Regions from separate parts of the Herbaspirillum sp. FG34 genome, predicted to be linked through region 1. Evidence: predicted binding sites of a transcription regulator. Region 1 holds the regulator's gene; each other region holds the start of a gene.

Region 1 (3,712 bases):
GGCTGTGCCTTTAAAAATGGGATTGCCCGACATTATAGGGAAAAGCCGGCAGGCGCGTTGAAATCGGCAGCACGCCATTCGTCCGTCCGAGCCGGCGGGAAATTGCATCAAGGAAATGATTTATACCGTATGCAGTTTGCTCTGGGTAGCAGATGAGGGTGCTGCGCAAGACATTCAAGCAGAGCGATGAACAATGTTCACTGCGGTTTTGCCGGGAAGTTGCCCGGCGTAATGATTTATATTTTTTCCACAGGCATCGCTAGATGCTGTGGCCCCAATGAAAAAGGGCGCTTGCGCGCCCCTTCCTCGTGAAATCCGGCTGGCTTTCTCAGCAGCCCTGCAGGCTGCGAGGTGGCTTGCCGTTGGTGTCCTGGCTTATGCCGCTCCGGCTACCGCATCCTCGGGCGTGTCGTCCGGCAGGCGCTTGGCAGTGGAGTGATGCTCCTGCAACTTGTCCTTGTGCTTGATGACCTGGCGATCGAGCTTGTCGATCAGGGTGTCAATGGCAGCGTAGAGGTCGTGTGCGATGCTTTCCGCATGTAGATCCTTCCCCTTGATGTGGACGTTGATTTCCGCTTTTTGGCGCTTTTCCTTTTCTGTGAGTTTATCTACGCTCAGGATCACGCTGACGTCGATCACGTTGTCGAAATGGCGCTTGATACGCGAGAGCTTGCTTTGCACGTATTCCCGGATGGCGGGGGTCAGTTCGAGGTGGTGTCCACTGATGGTCAGATTCATACAAGACTCCTATCGTGAAGTCACTGGAGGTTCGTGCAATCGATCCTGCTGCAGCTGTACCACGGGCACGGTCTTCGTGTCGGATGGCGTGGGCATCAGTCGGGATGCTTGCCTGAACACAGCAACGGTACTGCAGAAAAACTGAGGAAAAACTCAGAGGGACTTGCGGAGATTGACTGGCGGAATCTTCAACACTTCGCGGTATTTGGCGACTGTGCGTCGCGCGACCACCATGCCTTGTTCTGCCAGCATATCCGCAATCTTGCTATCGGATAATGGGGTCTGCGGGTTTTCGGCTCCTATCAACTGTTTGATCAGCGCCCGTATCGCGGTGGAGGAAGCTTCGCCTCCGGTTTCAGTCGCGACGTGGCTACCGAAGAAGTATTTCAACTCAAACATACCATGCGGAGTGAGCATGTATTTCTGAGTCGTCACGCGAGAGATGGTGCTCTCGTGTAGACCCAGTGTATCAGCAATTTCACGCAGCACAAGGGGGCGCATGGCCACTGCACCATGGGAAAAGAAGTTTCTTTGACGTTCCACAATAGCCTGCGCGACGCGCAAAATCGTATCGAAACGTTGCCGCATGTTCTTGATGAGCCACTTGGCTTCCTGCAACTGCGAGGACAGCGAACCTTCGCCCTTGGCCTGCTTCAAGGCACTGGCGTACATCGCATTGACGCGCAGCTTGGGCATGACCTCATGGTTGAGCATGACCTGCCAGCCGTTCTTTGTCTGCTTGACAATCACGTCCGGCACCACGTAGTCCGAGGCGTCACGCGCGAATTCGGCACCCGGATGCGGACGGCACTGGCGGATCACGGCCTGGGCTTCACGCAGGTCTTCGTCGTCACAATCGAGGGCCTTCTTGATCTTGTTGAAGTCGCGCTGGGCGAACAGCGGCAGGTAATCCTCAACGATCCTCAGCGCCAGCTTGCGCGTGACAAAGGGGATCTTGGGCAGGCGGCGGATCTGCAAGGCCAGGCATTCGCCGGCACTGCGCGCGCCCACGCCGGCCGGGTCCAGGCTCTGCAGCAGCTTGAGCGAAATCGACAGCTCTTCCATGTCGATACCCAGCTCTTCAGGCAGGCGCGCGAGGATGTCCTCCAGCGGTTCTTCCAGATAGCCGCTCTCGTCGAGCGCATCGGTGAGCAGTTCCAGCAGCGCACGATCGCGCAGGGTGCGCGCAGTCACGCGGATCTGTTCCAGCAGGTGTTCGCGCAGGGTCAGTTCATGGGCTTCCAGCTGCGGGCGGGCATCGTCGTCATCGGGTGACTTGCCGCTGCGGGCGACGTCATCGAAGCTCCAGTCGGCATCACCGGTGACACCGGTGTCCGGATTGTTGTCCTGGTACTCGAAGCTGGAATCGCCATCGCTGGCAGCGGGCGTCGCTTCGCCGCTGTTTTCATGAGGGGTGTCGGCCACGCCACTGGAAGGCGAACTGGAGACGGCACCGTCGGCCAGCAGACGCACCGAATTGTCGAGAGCGTCATCGAGACGCTCCAGCAGGGGATTGTCGGAGAGGATCTGTTCCAGTTCCTGGTGCAGTTCCAGCGTCGACAGTTGCAGCAGCCTGATCGACTGCTGCAGTTGCGGCGTCAATGCGAGGTGCTGCGAGGTACGTAACTGGAGCGACTGTTTCATCTGTCTTTCTGAAAGCGGCGTGGCCCGCGGGTTGCTGTGCCTGTCGTTGCGTGATGCCTGGGTGTCGGTGATGCTCGATACGTAGGGCGACTGTGCTGCTTACATGCGGAAGTGCTCGCCCAGATAGACGCGGCGTACCGACTCGTTGGCAATGATCTCTTCCGGATTGCCGCTGGCCAGCACCGTGCCCTGGTTGATGATGTAGGCGCGATCGCAGATGCCCAGCGTCTCGCGCACGTTGTGGTCGGTGATGAGCACGCCGATGCCGCGCTCCTTGAGGAAGCGCACGATACGCTGGATCTCGATCACCGCAATCGGGTCGATACCGGCAAACGGTTCATCGAGCAGCACGAAGCGCGGATCGGTGGCCAGCGCGCGAGCGATCTCGACGCGTCGGCGCTCACCGCCCGACAGTGACAGGGCCTGGCTTTCGCGCAGCTTTTCGATTTGAAGTTCGTGCAGCAGGTTGTTGAGGCGGCCCTCGATTTCATCGCGCGAGAGCGGCTTGCCGTCTTCCTGGCGCAGCTCCAGCACGGCGCGGATGTTGTCTTCCACCGTCAGCTTGCGAAACACCGAGGCTTCCTGCGGCAGGTAGGACAGGCCCATGGTGGCGCGCTTGTGAATGGGCATGCGCGAAATGGGCGCGCCATCCAGGTCGATCTCGCCGCCATCGGAGGGTACCAGCCCCACGATCATGTAGAACGAGGTGGTCTTGCCGGCACCATTGGGGCCGAGCAGGCCGACCACTTCGCCGCTGCGCACTTCCATCGAGACATCGCGCACCACCTGGCGCGCGCCGTAACTTTTCTTCAGGCCGCGAACGACCAGCGAACTGGCTACCATCCTTACTGGTCCTTTCCGTTCTGACGACGCGCTGCCGGCTGGGCCGGTGCTGCGGGCTGGGCGTCCGTGGCCGGCGGCGGGTTCTTGGGCTGGATCACGGCCGTGATGCGGCCCGCGCCCGGCTTGCTCTGGCCGCTGGCAGTGTTGTTGACCGAATAGAATTCGGCGCGGCTGTCATAGGAAATGAATTCGCCGTTGACTTCATCGGTGATGCGGTCGCCGTCCATGCGCTGGATGTGGGCGCGCTGGAACAGCTTGGACACTTCCGTCTGCTCCGAATACTCGATGCGCTCGGCCTGGCCTTCGATCCACAGATTGGGGCCGCCGTCACGCTTCTGGCGGAAGGTTGCCAGCGCACCAGGCGCGGCATACAGCACCGCATTTTCATAACCGTACTGATCGGTCGTCAATACCACGCGGCCGGCCTTGATGATCAGGGTGCCACGTGTCATCACGACGTTGCCGGTGAAGGTCTTCACCTGGCGCA
Region 2 (3,712 bases), on a different contig from region 1:
CCTTGGTGGCGCCATAGATCGCGGTTCCGAACTCGGGAGCGAAACCCACGACGGAGCCAATATTGACGATAGCGCCTCTCGCGGACCCGGCAAAACGGCCCGCCACTGCGGCCGCAAGGCGGGTGGGCGCCGTCGTATTGAGTGCAATCAGGCGATCAATGCCTTGCGCCGTCTGCTCAACAAACCGGCCTGACTGAGCAATTCCGGCATTGTTGACAAGCACTTCGATGTCGGAGTCCTCGCGCAAGCGGGTTTCGAGTCCGACCAGGTCGGTCGGGTTCGTCAAATCAGCGGGCAAGACTTCGACGGCCACGCCGGTGTCATCGTGCAAGCTGGCTGCCAATTTGTTGAGACGTTCATGATCCCGTGCTACCAGCACCAGTGCATGACCTCGCCGGGCCAAACGTTGGGCATAGGTGGCACCGATGCCGCTGGAGGCTCCGGTGATAAGGGCTGTCGGTAACTTGCTCATGGCGGGTTTCCTTGTTCGCTGGCGATTGCGTTGTTTAAATTCCCCACTCCCCCGGCGCCCTGATCGCGTGGAGCAGGGGGCAAAGAGTCGAGGCAGGTAGAGATGCAATGATGATGATCATAATCATTGATGTCAATACTTTGATTATAGTCATAATCAAAATGTGGTAGGATTCTCACTGCTGAACATTTCACGATGAGATATCCATGAAGGTTACAAAGGCCCAGGTACAGGCAAACCGTGCGCGCGTTGTTGAAACTGCGTCTCTGTTGTTTCGTGAGCACGGCTATGATGGGGTCGGCATTGCCGATTTGATGTCCGCCGCGGGTCTTACTCATGGCGGGTTCTACAAGCACTTCGCCTCCAAATCCGACCTCATTGCAGAATCGGCGGCTTGTGGTCTCGCACAGACTGCAGAGCAATCCGTGGGCATCGAGATTGCTGAGCTGGTAAGGCACTATCTCTCTCGCGCCCATCGGGACAACCGGACGAATGGATGCACGATCGCTGCGCTAGGCGGGGACGCTGCGCGCCAGCCCGAGGCTGTTCGAGCCAGCTTTGCAGCAGGTATCGAAAAGATGCTGGCAACGCTAAGCAAGCTCAGCGCAGAATCGGATTCGTTCGAGGGGAGAGAGGAGAGGGCTCAAAACCTGAGCATCTTGGCGTGTGCGGTCGGTGCACTCGTCATGTCGCGCGCATGTCCGGATGATCTCCCTCTGGCAGACGAAATCCTGTCGGTTGTCCGGGACCGGCTCATGGCCACATTGAATGCAGCTGAAACGAATCAGGATTTCCAGTCTTCATAGAACTCTTGTGCATTTGATCGTCAAATGCACGAGTTCGCAGAAGTGCAAGTGCAGGCGGGAAATTGTTTGGCTTGATTCTTTTGTGTTGGCGTTTTCGCGTCGCAATCAATGCGTCCGTCAGCGTTTGCCGCAATCAACGGACTTCATCTGCATTGCCTCACCGGACTTACCAGCTGGTCTCCCTTTCAGCGGTCGAAGAAATCTTGTGAATGGCCAGATCCGCGCCTTCAAATTCCTGTTCCGGATCAAGACGAATCCCCACCATTTTCTTCAGCAAGCCATATACGATCCAGCCTCCTGCCGCCGCAATGGCAATGCCCATGAGGCTGCCGATGAGCTGCGACATGAACGACACACCGCCCCTTCCGCCCAGGGCCTGCAAGCCGAAGATGCCGGCTGCGAGTCCGCCCCACAGTCCGCACAGCCCGTGCAGCGGCCATACGCCCAGCACATCGTCGATCTTCCACTTGTTCTGCGTGCGGGTGAACATCCATACGAAAATCGCGCCTGCAATGCCACCCGTGACCAGCGCGCCCAGCGGGTGCATCAGGTCCGAGCCAGCGCATACCGCTACCAGTCCGGCCAGTGGACCGTTGTAGGCAAAACCGGGATCGTTGCGTCCCATCATCAGGGCCACCAGCGTCCCCCCGGCCATGGCCATGAGCGAATTCATCGCGACCAGGCCATTCATCTTGTCCAGCGTCTGCGCGCTCATCACGTTGAAGCCGAACCAGCCCACCGTCAGAATCCATGCGCCCAGGGCCAGGAAGGGTATGTTGGAGGGGGGATGCGCCGCCACCGCACCTTCCTTGCTGTAACGGCCACGCCGCGCACCCAGCAGCAGCACCGCAGGCAGGGCGATCCAGCCGCCTACGGCGTGGACCACGATGGAACCGGCGAAGTCATGGAACTGCGCACCGAAGGTCGCCGCCAGCCAGGCTTGCACACCCAGGTGCTGGTTCCAGGCAATGCCCTCGAAGAAGGGATAGACCACACCCACCAGCACGGCCGTGGCCACCAGCTGCGGATTGAACTTGGAACGCTCGGCAATGCCGCCCGAGATGATGGCCGGAATGGCCGCCGCAAAGGTCAGCAGGAAAAAGAACTTCACCAGCTCGAAACCACTGCGCTGGGCCAGCGTCTCGGCTCCCGCAAAGAAGCTCACGCCATAGGCCACGTAGTAGCCGATGAAGAAATAGACGATGGTCGAGACCGCAAAGTCCGCCAGGATCTTCACCAGAGCATTGACCTGGTTCTTCTTGCGTACCGTCCCCAGCTCAAGGAAGGCAAAGCCGGCGTGCATGGCCAGAATCATGATCGCCCCCAGCAGGATGAAGAGGGCGTCTGCGCCGTTTTTGTGATCGTCCACCAGAAAATCTCCCAAAAAGTGTGCAAGAAAATGCTTGAAAGCCAGGACTAAAGCAATTTCCGTTCCATTTTGGTGAAAAATTCGCAGTTCCTTGATTTGAAACGACTTTTCTGGTGCATCAGGATCTTGTCAGTGAACGTTGCGCACGAACTTCGTGCGTTGCGGGCATGCTCCAGGTTGATGAGCTGCATTTTGGTGCGCGAGTCCCATGGTCTTCGCCTTCCCGGCGCGCGGGGAATTCCGATCAAAGTGCGCCGCTTCGTCGACTATCTCGCCGAGGACTTCGGCAGTCATCCTCCGTGGGAGCCGCAGGAAACGCCGCGTACCTAGGGCCCGCCTAGTGCGATGATACGAACAGCGCAGCAGGATCCGGCGCGGGAAGCGCGTAGGCGGTCTTCATTCTGGTGACCTCCTGCACGGGCGTCATGCCGAACAATCGCTTGAATTCACGGCTGAACTGGGATGCGCTTTCGTAGCCCACGGTGGCGCTGGCTGCGGCTACCGTCAGGCCGTTGCGCAACATCAGCAGACGCGCCTGATGCAGACGCGTGGACTTGAGATACTGCATGGGCGAGGTGGCGGTGACCGCCTTGAAATGCGCATGAAAGGATGGCGGACTCATCCCGGCTTCTTGCGCCAGCTGTTCCACGTCCAGCTTGTCCGCGTAGGCGGCATGGATCTTCCGGATGGCGCGAGCTACCTTTGCGTACTGTCCGTCATTGCGCAATGCGGCTCGCATGGAGGCGCCCTGTTCGCCGCTGAGTACCCGCAGGTAGATTTCCTTGACCAGGGAGCGGCCCAGTATGCGGGCCTCCATCGGAATGCACATGGCCTCCAGCAGGCGCAGGACGGAGGCCGACATCCTCTCGTCCATCCGGGTAGCGAACATGGTTTGCGGACTGGCGCGCACATCGGTCTGGTCCATCTGCAAGAGCACTTCGGCCAGCAGCTGGAAGTCCAGCCGGAAGTAGATCGCCAGCAGTGGCGCCTTCGCGCTGGCATCGGTTTGCATCGTGAATGGCACCGGCACGGAGACGGCCAGATAGTGGCGGGCATCATAGAGAT
Region 3 (3,712 bases), on a different contig from region 1:
CAGCAGCACCGGCCAGTCGCTGCTGTCCAGCGGCGTGACGATGGTGTGGACCTGCAGCGGCTCGCGGTTGGCGCGTTCCAGCACCAGGTCCAGGCGCTTGTCGGCGAACTGGTGTTCGATGGCCTGGTAGAACAGCGCGGTGAGCTCCTTGCCATTGAGGAAGAGCTCCGACAGCTTCTGTTGTGAGAGTACCTTGAAGGAGCTCTCCAGCAGGTTCTCGGCGGCAGCATTGGCGTAGACGATGCCGCCGTTGGCATCGAGGATGATCACGGCCGAGGCCAGCAGGTCAAGGCCATCGAGGGAAGGAAGCGGTGTCTTCATGGGAGCATTCGTGGTGCCTGGGGTCATGTCTTCTGGCGCGCTCTGGCGCAGTCCTTGATCCGTCCTGACTAGCAATTTCCGGGCGCACTACCCGGCATGGAGGGCATGCCGGGCATAAAAAAAGGGGAAGCAAGCTTCCCCTTTTTCTCCGGATGCGGATTCGATTACAGCGAGTAGTACATGTCGAATTCGATCGGGTGCGTGGTCATGCGGAAGCGTTGGACTTCCTGCATCTTCAGCTCGATGTAGGCATCGATCATGCTGTCGGTGAACACGCCGCCACGGGTCAGGAACTCGCGGTCCTTGTCCAGGTGCTCCAGGGCTTCATCCAGCGAAGCACAGACGGTCGGGATCAGCTTGTCTTCTTCCGGCGGCAGGTGGTACAGGTCCTTGGTAGCCGCTTCGCCCGGGTGGATCTTGTTCTGCACGCCATCCAGACCGGCCATCAGCAGGGCCGAGAAGCACAGGTACGGGTTGGCCAGGGGATCCGGGAAACGGGTCTCGATGCGGCGGCCCTTCGGGTTGGCCACGTGCGGGATACGGATCGAAGCGGAACGGTTGCGGGCCGAGTAGGCCAGCTTGACCGGTGCTTCAAAGCCGGGGACCAGACGCTTGTACGAGTTGGTGCCAGGGTTGGTGATGGCGTTCAGCGCCTTGGCGTGCTTGATGATGCCGCCGATGTAGTACAGCGCGAACTCGGACAGGCCGGCATAGCCGTCGCCAGCGAACAGGTTCTTGCCATCCTTCCAGACGGACTGGTGCACGTGCATGCCGGAACCGTTGTCGCCAACCAGGGGCTTGGGCATGAAGGTCGCGGTCTTGCCGTAGGTGTGGGCGACGTTCCAGATCACGTACTTCAGGGTCTGGGTCCAGTCAGCGCGCTCGACCAGGGTCGAGAACTTGGTGCCCAGTTCGTTCTGGCCAGCGCCAGCCACTTCGTGGTGGTGCACTTCGACGGGGATGCCCAGGGATTCCAGGATCAGGGACATTTCCGAACGCATGTCCTGGAAGCTGTCGACCGGGGGAACCGGGAAGTAGCCGCCCTTGACGGTCGGACGGTGGCCGGAGTTGCCGCCTTCGATCTTGGCGCCGGTGCTCCAGGAAGCTTCTTCGGAGTCGATCTTGACGAAGGAACCGGACATGTCGGCACCCCAACGCACGCCGTCGAAGATGAAGAATTCGGGTTCCGGACCGAAGTAGGCGGTGTCGCCCAGGCCGGAGGACTTCAGGTACGCTTCAGCGCGCTTGGCGATGGAGCGCGGATCGCGGTCGTAACCCTTGCCGTCGGACGGTTCGATCACGTCACACTGCATGAAGAGGGTGGTCTCTTCCATGAACGGGTCGATGTTGGCGGTGTTCGGGTCCGGGATCAGCAGCATGTCGGAGGCTTCGATACCCTTCCAGCCGGCGATCGACGAACCGTCGAAGGCGTGACCGGATTCGAACTTGTCGATGTCGAAATGCGAAACAGGCACGGAAACGTGCTGTTCCTTGCCACGGGTGTCAGCGAAACGGAAGTCGACAAACTTGACTTCGTTGTCCTTCACCATCTTCAAAACCTCTGCGGCCGTCCTTGCCATGCGAATCTCCTAAAACGAGGAAGTAGTATAAATTGGGGTGTTGAGCCGTTTTTTTGCGACTGGATCTTTGCATTTGATACAACGGTCTTGCGCCGAACTCAGTCGCGGATGATAGCAGATTCCATGCCACCAACCTTTCAGGTGCGCCAATAATGGAATATTTTAGGGAGGGCGCGGCCATCCGGGCAGCAAGCGCGGTGCAGCACTACGGATAGATTGCATTCTTTTAGTGCATCTCGATCAAAATGCACCATAAAAATGCAATCATTTGACGAAAGCAGCAAATTGCACCAACGATGTGCGTGCGCCGTGTTGGGGCAGACTGCTTGCCGATGAGAAAGCATGCACCGGCCTGGGAAAATTGCCTAACTGTTTATATTGTTTAAAATCATTTGTCCGCTGTTCCTTCTTCTTCAGAGACTTTTCCCATGAGCAACGCATCCATTCTCAGTACTGCCGCCCACCGTGCCGCCGACGGCCATCTGCCCTACGCCGGTGCCGTGACACCGCAGGAAGCCCTGGCCCTGCTGCAATCCGATCCCGCCATCAAGCTGGTCGACGTACGCACCCGCGCCGAGCGCGACTGGGTGGGCGTGGTCCAGATCCCGCCGGCGCAACACCTGGCGGTGCAGTGGAATCTCTACCCCGAAGGCAAGCCCAATCCGCAATTCCTGGAGCAACTGCAGGAAGTCGCCCGGCCGGACGAGGTATTGCTGTTCCTGTGCCGCTCGGGCGTGCGTTCCAGGCATGCGGCCAAGCTGGCCACGGAAACGGGTTACACGCGTTGCTTCGACATTCTCGAGGGTTTCGAAGGCAACAAGGACGCCAACGGCCATCGCAAGACCATCGAAGGCTGGTGCCACGCCGGCCTGCCCTGGGTCGGGGCCTGAGACTGCACCACCTGCGCAGGCCCTTCAGGTCTGCAGGCTGCGCGCCTGCAGGGCGCTGGCCAGCGACTGCAACAGCAGGCTGATGGCTTGCTGGCCGTCGGCGTCGGCGCGCAGCGCTTCTTCCACGCAATCCAGCAAGGCCACCAGCTCCAGCCGCCCCATGGTCAGGGCCGCGCCCTTCATGCGGTGCGCAAGCTGCGCCATGCGCGCCCGGTCCCCCAGCAGGCTGGCCTGCTCCAGCGCGGCCAGATCATGGCGGGTGGTTTGCAGGAACAGCCGGTCCAGGTCCTGGCCGTATTCCTGCTCGGGCGTGGCGACCTCGCCTTCGTCTTCGGTGTCGTGATCGCACCAGAGCGCCAGCAGCCGACGAATGGCCTGGGTCTGCAGGGGCTTGGCCAGCATGCCGTCCATGCCGCTGTCCAGACAGCGCTGCACGTGCTGGGCATCGGCCTCGGCGGAAATGCCGATCAGGGGCGTATAGGGACGCTGGCGCTGCTCCTGTTCCAGACGCCGGACCTGGCGCGCCACTTCCTGTCCGGGGATGTCGGGCAGGAAGCAGTCCAGCAGGACCAGTCCATAAGGCCGCGCCCGGATGGCGGCCAGCGCACTGCTGCCATCGGCCACGCAATCGACCTGGCAGCCCAGCCGCTGCAGGCGATTCTGCATGGCGTAGCGGATGGTGACCGAATCATCAACCAGCAGTACGCCCGGTTCATTCTGCCTGGTCACTGCGCTTTCCCTCTGATGCGGCATTTACAGCTCCTTGATCTGATATTCGATCTTGAACAATTCGTTGTCACTGCGCACGCCCAGCTTGCGGAAGGCCGACTGCTTCTGTCCGCTGATGGTCTTGACGCTGCGTGCAAATTTTTCGGCGATTTCGGTCACCGACATGCCATCCAGGCAACAGCGCAGGACTTC
Region 4 (3,712 bases), on a different contig from region 1:
GGATCTCGAAGGCCACTTCATTGGCGCCGCCATGCTTGGGGCCGCGCAGGGCGCCGATGGCGCCGGTGATGGCCGAATACATGTCCGAACCGGTGCCGGCGATGACGCGACCGGTGAAGGTGGAGGCATTGAATTCGTGTTCCGCATACAGGATCAGCGAGGTGTGCATGGCCTTCTCCCAGGCCGCCGAGGGCTTCTCGCCATGCAGCAGGTGCAGGAAATGGGCACCGATGGAATCGTCGTCGGTCTCGACCTCGATACGGTTGCCGTTGTGGCTGTAGTGGTACCAGTACAGCAGCATCGAACCCAGCGAAGCCATCAGGCGATCGGCGATGTCGCGCGCACCGGGGGTGTTGTGGTCATCCTTCTCCGGCAGCACGCAGCCCAGCGCGGAGACGCCGGTACGCATCACGTCCATCGGATGCGAGGCGGCCGGCAACCATTCCAGCGCTGCCTTGACGTTGGCCGGCAGGCCGCGCAGGGCCTTCAGCTTGGCCTTGTAGGCGCGCAGTTCGGCAGCCGTCGGCAGCTTGCCGTGCACCAGCAGGTGGGCGATTTCCTCGAACTCGCAGCTATCGGCCACGTCGAGAATGTCGTAACCGCGATAGTGCAGGTCATTGCCGGTCTTGCCGACGGTGCACAGGGCGGTGTTGCCGGCAGTCACGCCGGAGAGGGCAACGGACTTCTTGGGCTTGAAACCTGCGGCTTGTTGTTCGCTCATCGTGTTCTCCTCGTATTCGGGATGGGGTGACAATGCTTTGTCGGAAGGGGCTTACTTGTTCTTCTGCTGGGCAAACAGCGCATCGAGGCGCTGTTCGTAGCTGTGGTAATCGATGCGGTCATAGAGTTCCATGCGGGTCTGCATGGTATCGACCACGTTCTTCTGCGTACCATCGCGGCGGATCGCCTGGTAGACGTTTTCAGCGGCCTTGTTCATGGCGCGGAAGGCCGACAGCGGATAGAGCACCAGCCCCACGTCGGCATCCTTGAGTTCGTCCACCGTGAACAGCGGAGTCGAACCGAACTCGGTGATGTTGGCCAGGATCGGTACCTTCACCGCATTGGCGAACTGCTTGTACATGGCCAGGTCGGTGATGGCTTCCGGGAAGATCATGTCGGCACCGGCCTCGACGCAGGCCACGGCGCGCTCGATGGCGGCGTCCAGCCCTTCCACGGCCAGCGCATCGGTGCGCGCCATGATGACGAAGTTCTCGTCGGTGCGGGCATCCACGGCGGCTTTGATGCGGTCTACCATTTCCTGCTTGCTGACGATTTCCTTGCCGGGACGATGGCCGCAGCGCTTGGCACCGACCTGGTCTTCGATGTGCATGGCGGCGGCGCCGAACTTGATCATGGACTTGACGGTCCGCGCCACGTTGAAGGCCGAGGCACCGAAGCCGGTATCCACATCCACCAGCAGCGGCAGGTCGCACACGTCGGTGATGCGGCGCACGTCGGTGAGCACGTCGTCCAGATTGGAAATGCCCAGGTCAGGCAAGCCCAGCGAACCCGCCGCCACGCCGCCGCCGGACAGATAGATCGCGCGGAAACCGGCGCGCTTGGCCAGCAGGGCGTGGTTGGCGTTGATCGCGCCGATGACTTGCAAGGGGGATTCTTCCTGGACGGCCTGGCGGAACGCTGCGCCTGCGGAATGGAGAGCCATGGTGGACACCTTCTCGATGAGGTTGGAATGTGGAAAGTCTGGACCAACTGCGTCACTGCTTGACTGCGTAAAGCGACAGGCGGACGTGAGGCACACCCGTCCTGCGACATTTGCGTTCACCATTGCAACGGCCGTGCCATCGCAGTGCAGCATCCGATGGCAAGGGCCCCGAAGAAACCTTCATATCGCCTGAAACCCCCGTCAAACAAGGCTCGCCACCGGACGGGGCGGGCTCGCCCCGGGCTTGCGCCGGAGCTGCCAGCTTGATCTGGCACAAGCATCCATGTTTCATCAGTGTTACATTGACGTTTCACCGAAACACACTGAACGCCCACCATGAAACGCCCTGCCCCTGCTGACCGCCTGGCCGACAAACCCGTGATCTGGACCGTGTCCGTGTCGCGCCTGTCCGAACTCTTCCGCGACATCACGCTGGAATTCGACGGCGTGGCCGATATCGAGCCCATTCATCTCGGTTTCGACGAGGCCGTACGCGCCATCCGCGAGCGCCTGGCCAGCGAGCGCTGCGATGTGGTGATCTCGGCCGGTTCCAATGGTGCCTATCTCAAGAGCCGCCTGCCGGTACCGGTGGTGGTGGCGCGCGCCAGCGGTTTCGACGTGATGCAGGCGCTGGCCCGCGCGCGGCAGATCAGCGCGCGCATCGGGCTGGTCACCTATCAGGAGGCGATGCCGGCCCTGAGCGAGTTCCAGCAGATGTTCGGACTGGACATTGCCCAGCGCACCTATGCCACCGAGGAAGATGCGCGCGCCGTGGTACAGGAACTGAAAGCTGGCGGCGTGCAGGCGGTGGTCGGGGCCGGGCTCATCACCGACCTGGCCGAGGAAGCGGGCATGCAGGGCATCTTCCTCTACTCCTCGGCCACGGTGCGCCAGGCCTTTGAAGATGCGCTGGAACTGGCGCGCCTGACGCAACTGGAAAGCTCGCGCGGCCCCAGCCTGCCGGTGGCAGACAGTCTGCGCGCACGGCATCACCTCAAGGACTTGCGCGGCGACTCGGCGGTCATGGAAGCGGTGCGCCAGTCCATTACGCTGTTTGCACGTTCGCCGGCCAATGTACTGATCCAGGGCGAGACCGGCAGCGGCAAGGAACTGGCGGCCCAGGCCATTCACCGCGCCCATCCGCGCATGCAGGGCAAGACCCAGGCCGCGCATCCGTTCGTGGCCATCAATTGCGGGGCGCTGGCCGAATCGCTGCTGGAATCCGAACTGTTCGGCTACGAGGAAGGCGCTTTCACCGGTTCCCGTCGGGGAGGCCGGGCCGGGGTGTTCGAAGCGGCGCATCGTGGCACCCTGCTGCTCGATGAAATCGGCGAGATGCCGCTGCCGCTGCAAACGCGACTGCTGCGCGTGCTGGAGGAGCGCGAGGTGGTGCGCGTGGGGGGTACGCGGCCCATTGCGGTCCAGGTGCGCATCATCAGTGCCACCCATTGCGACCTGGAAGCGCGGGTGCGGGAAGGCCGTTTTCGCGCCGACCTGTATTACCGCCTGAGCGTGCTGCGCCTGCAACTGCCGCCCTTGCGCGCGCGCCGTGAAGACATTGCGGCGCTGGCTGAATGGCATCTCAAACATGCGCTGGCCGCACTCGATGCGCGCCCGCATGCCAATCTGGGCGCGGAAATCCTGCGCTGCGCGCCGCTGCTGTGCGCCTATGACTGGCCGGGCAATGTGCGCGAACTGCGTAACCTGATGGAGCGACTGGCGCTGTTCCTGGCTGCAGAACCCTTGCAGGCACTGACGGCGACGCTGATACAGCGGGTCGCACCGGAGCTGGCCACAGCAGCGCAGCCGCTGATCATGGACGCTGCACAGACGCCGCCCTCTCATGCCCTGACCACCACTGACCACGCACCCGACACCGACTCCATCCACGCCGCACTGCGCCGCTTTCGTGGCAACCGCGCCGCGGCCGCGCGTCACCTGGGCATCAGTCGCACGACCTTGTGGCGCAAGCTCAAGGAGGTCGAGGAGGTCGAAACGTCAGCACGGCAGTGAGCTTCGGGTCAGCGAAACGAGAAAATGATTTCGCAG

Evidence for each region. Region 1 encodes sigma-54, which starts transcription at its own class of promoters, with help from an activator protein. Its sites were predicted from a motif close to TGGCANGNAANCTGCTTT; they were not measured.
Region 2: a site for sigma-54 is predicted at 2,697-2,714, ahead of ACODSZ_RS08295 (ammonium transporter). Genes of this name have one in related genera too.
Region 3: a site for sigma-54 is predicted at 2,013-2,030, ahead of glnA (type I glutamate--ammonia ligase). Genes of this name have one in related genera too.
Region 4: a site for sigma-54 is predicted at 1,785-1,802, ahead of prpB (methylisocitrate lyase). Genes of this name have one in related genera too.

Annotation. Positions count from the first base shown of each region.
Region 1 covers NZ_JBMDJS010000017.1:78,044-81,755, reverse strand. The annotation lists gene hpf (ribosome hibernation-promoting factor, HPF/YfiA family) at 376-738, opposite strand; gene ACODSZ_RS19020 (RNA polymerase factor sigma-54) at 892-2,382, opposite strand; gene lptB (LPS export ABC transporter ATP-binding protein) at 2,482-3,225, opposite strand; gene lptA (lipopolysaccharide transport periplasmic protein LptA) at 3,228-3,712, opposite strand, start outside.
Region 2 covers NZ_JBMDJS010000005.1:79,503-83,214, forward strand. The annotation lists gene ACODSZ_RS08285 (SDR family NAD(P)-dependent oxidoreductase) at 1-472, opposite strand, end outside; gene ACODSZ_RS08290 (TetR/AcrR family transcriptional regulator) at 679-1,278, shown strand; gene ACODSZ_RS08295 (ammonium transporter) at 1,445-2,647, opposite strand; gene ACODSZ_RS08300 (AraC family transcriptional regulator) at 2,985-3,712, opposite strand, start outside.
Region 3 covers NZ_JBMDJS010000019.1:51,506-55,217, forward strand. The annotation lists gene glnL (nitrogen regulation protein NR(II)) at 1-321, opposite strand, end outside; gene glnA (type I glutamate--ammonia ligase) at 486-1,901, opposite strand; gene ACODSZ_RS19900 (rhodanese-like domain-containing protein) at 2,330-2,791, shown strand; gene ACODSZ_RS19905 (response regulator) at 2,816-3,544, opposite strand; gene ACODSZ_RS19910 (response regulator transcription factor) at 3,545-3,712, opposite strand, start outside.
Region 4 covers NZ_JBMDJS010000019.1:43,738-47,449, forward strand. The annotation lists gene prpC (bifunctional 2-methylcitrate synthase/citrate synthase) at 1-721, opposite strand, end outside; gene prpB (methylisocitrate lyase) at 773-1,663, opposite strand; gene prpR (propionate catabolism operon regulatory protein PrpR) at 2,000-3,676, shown strand.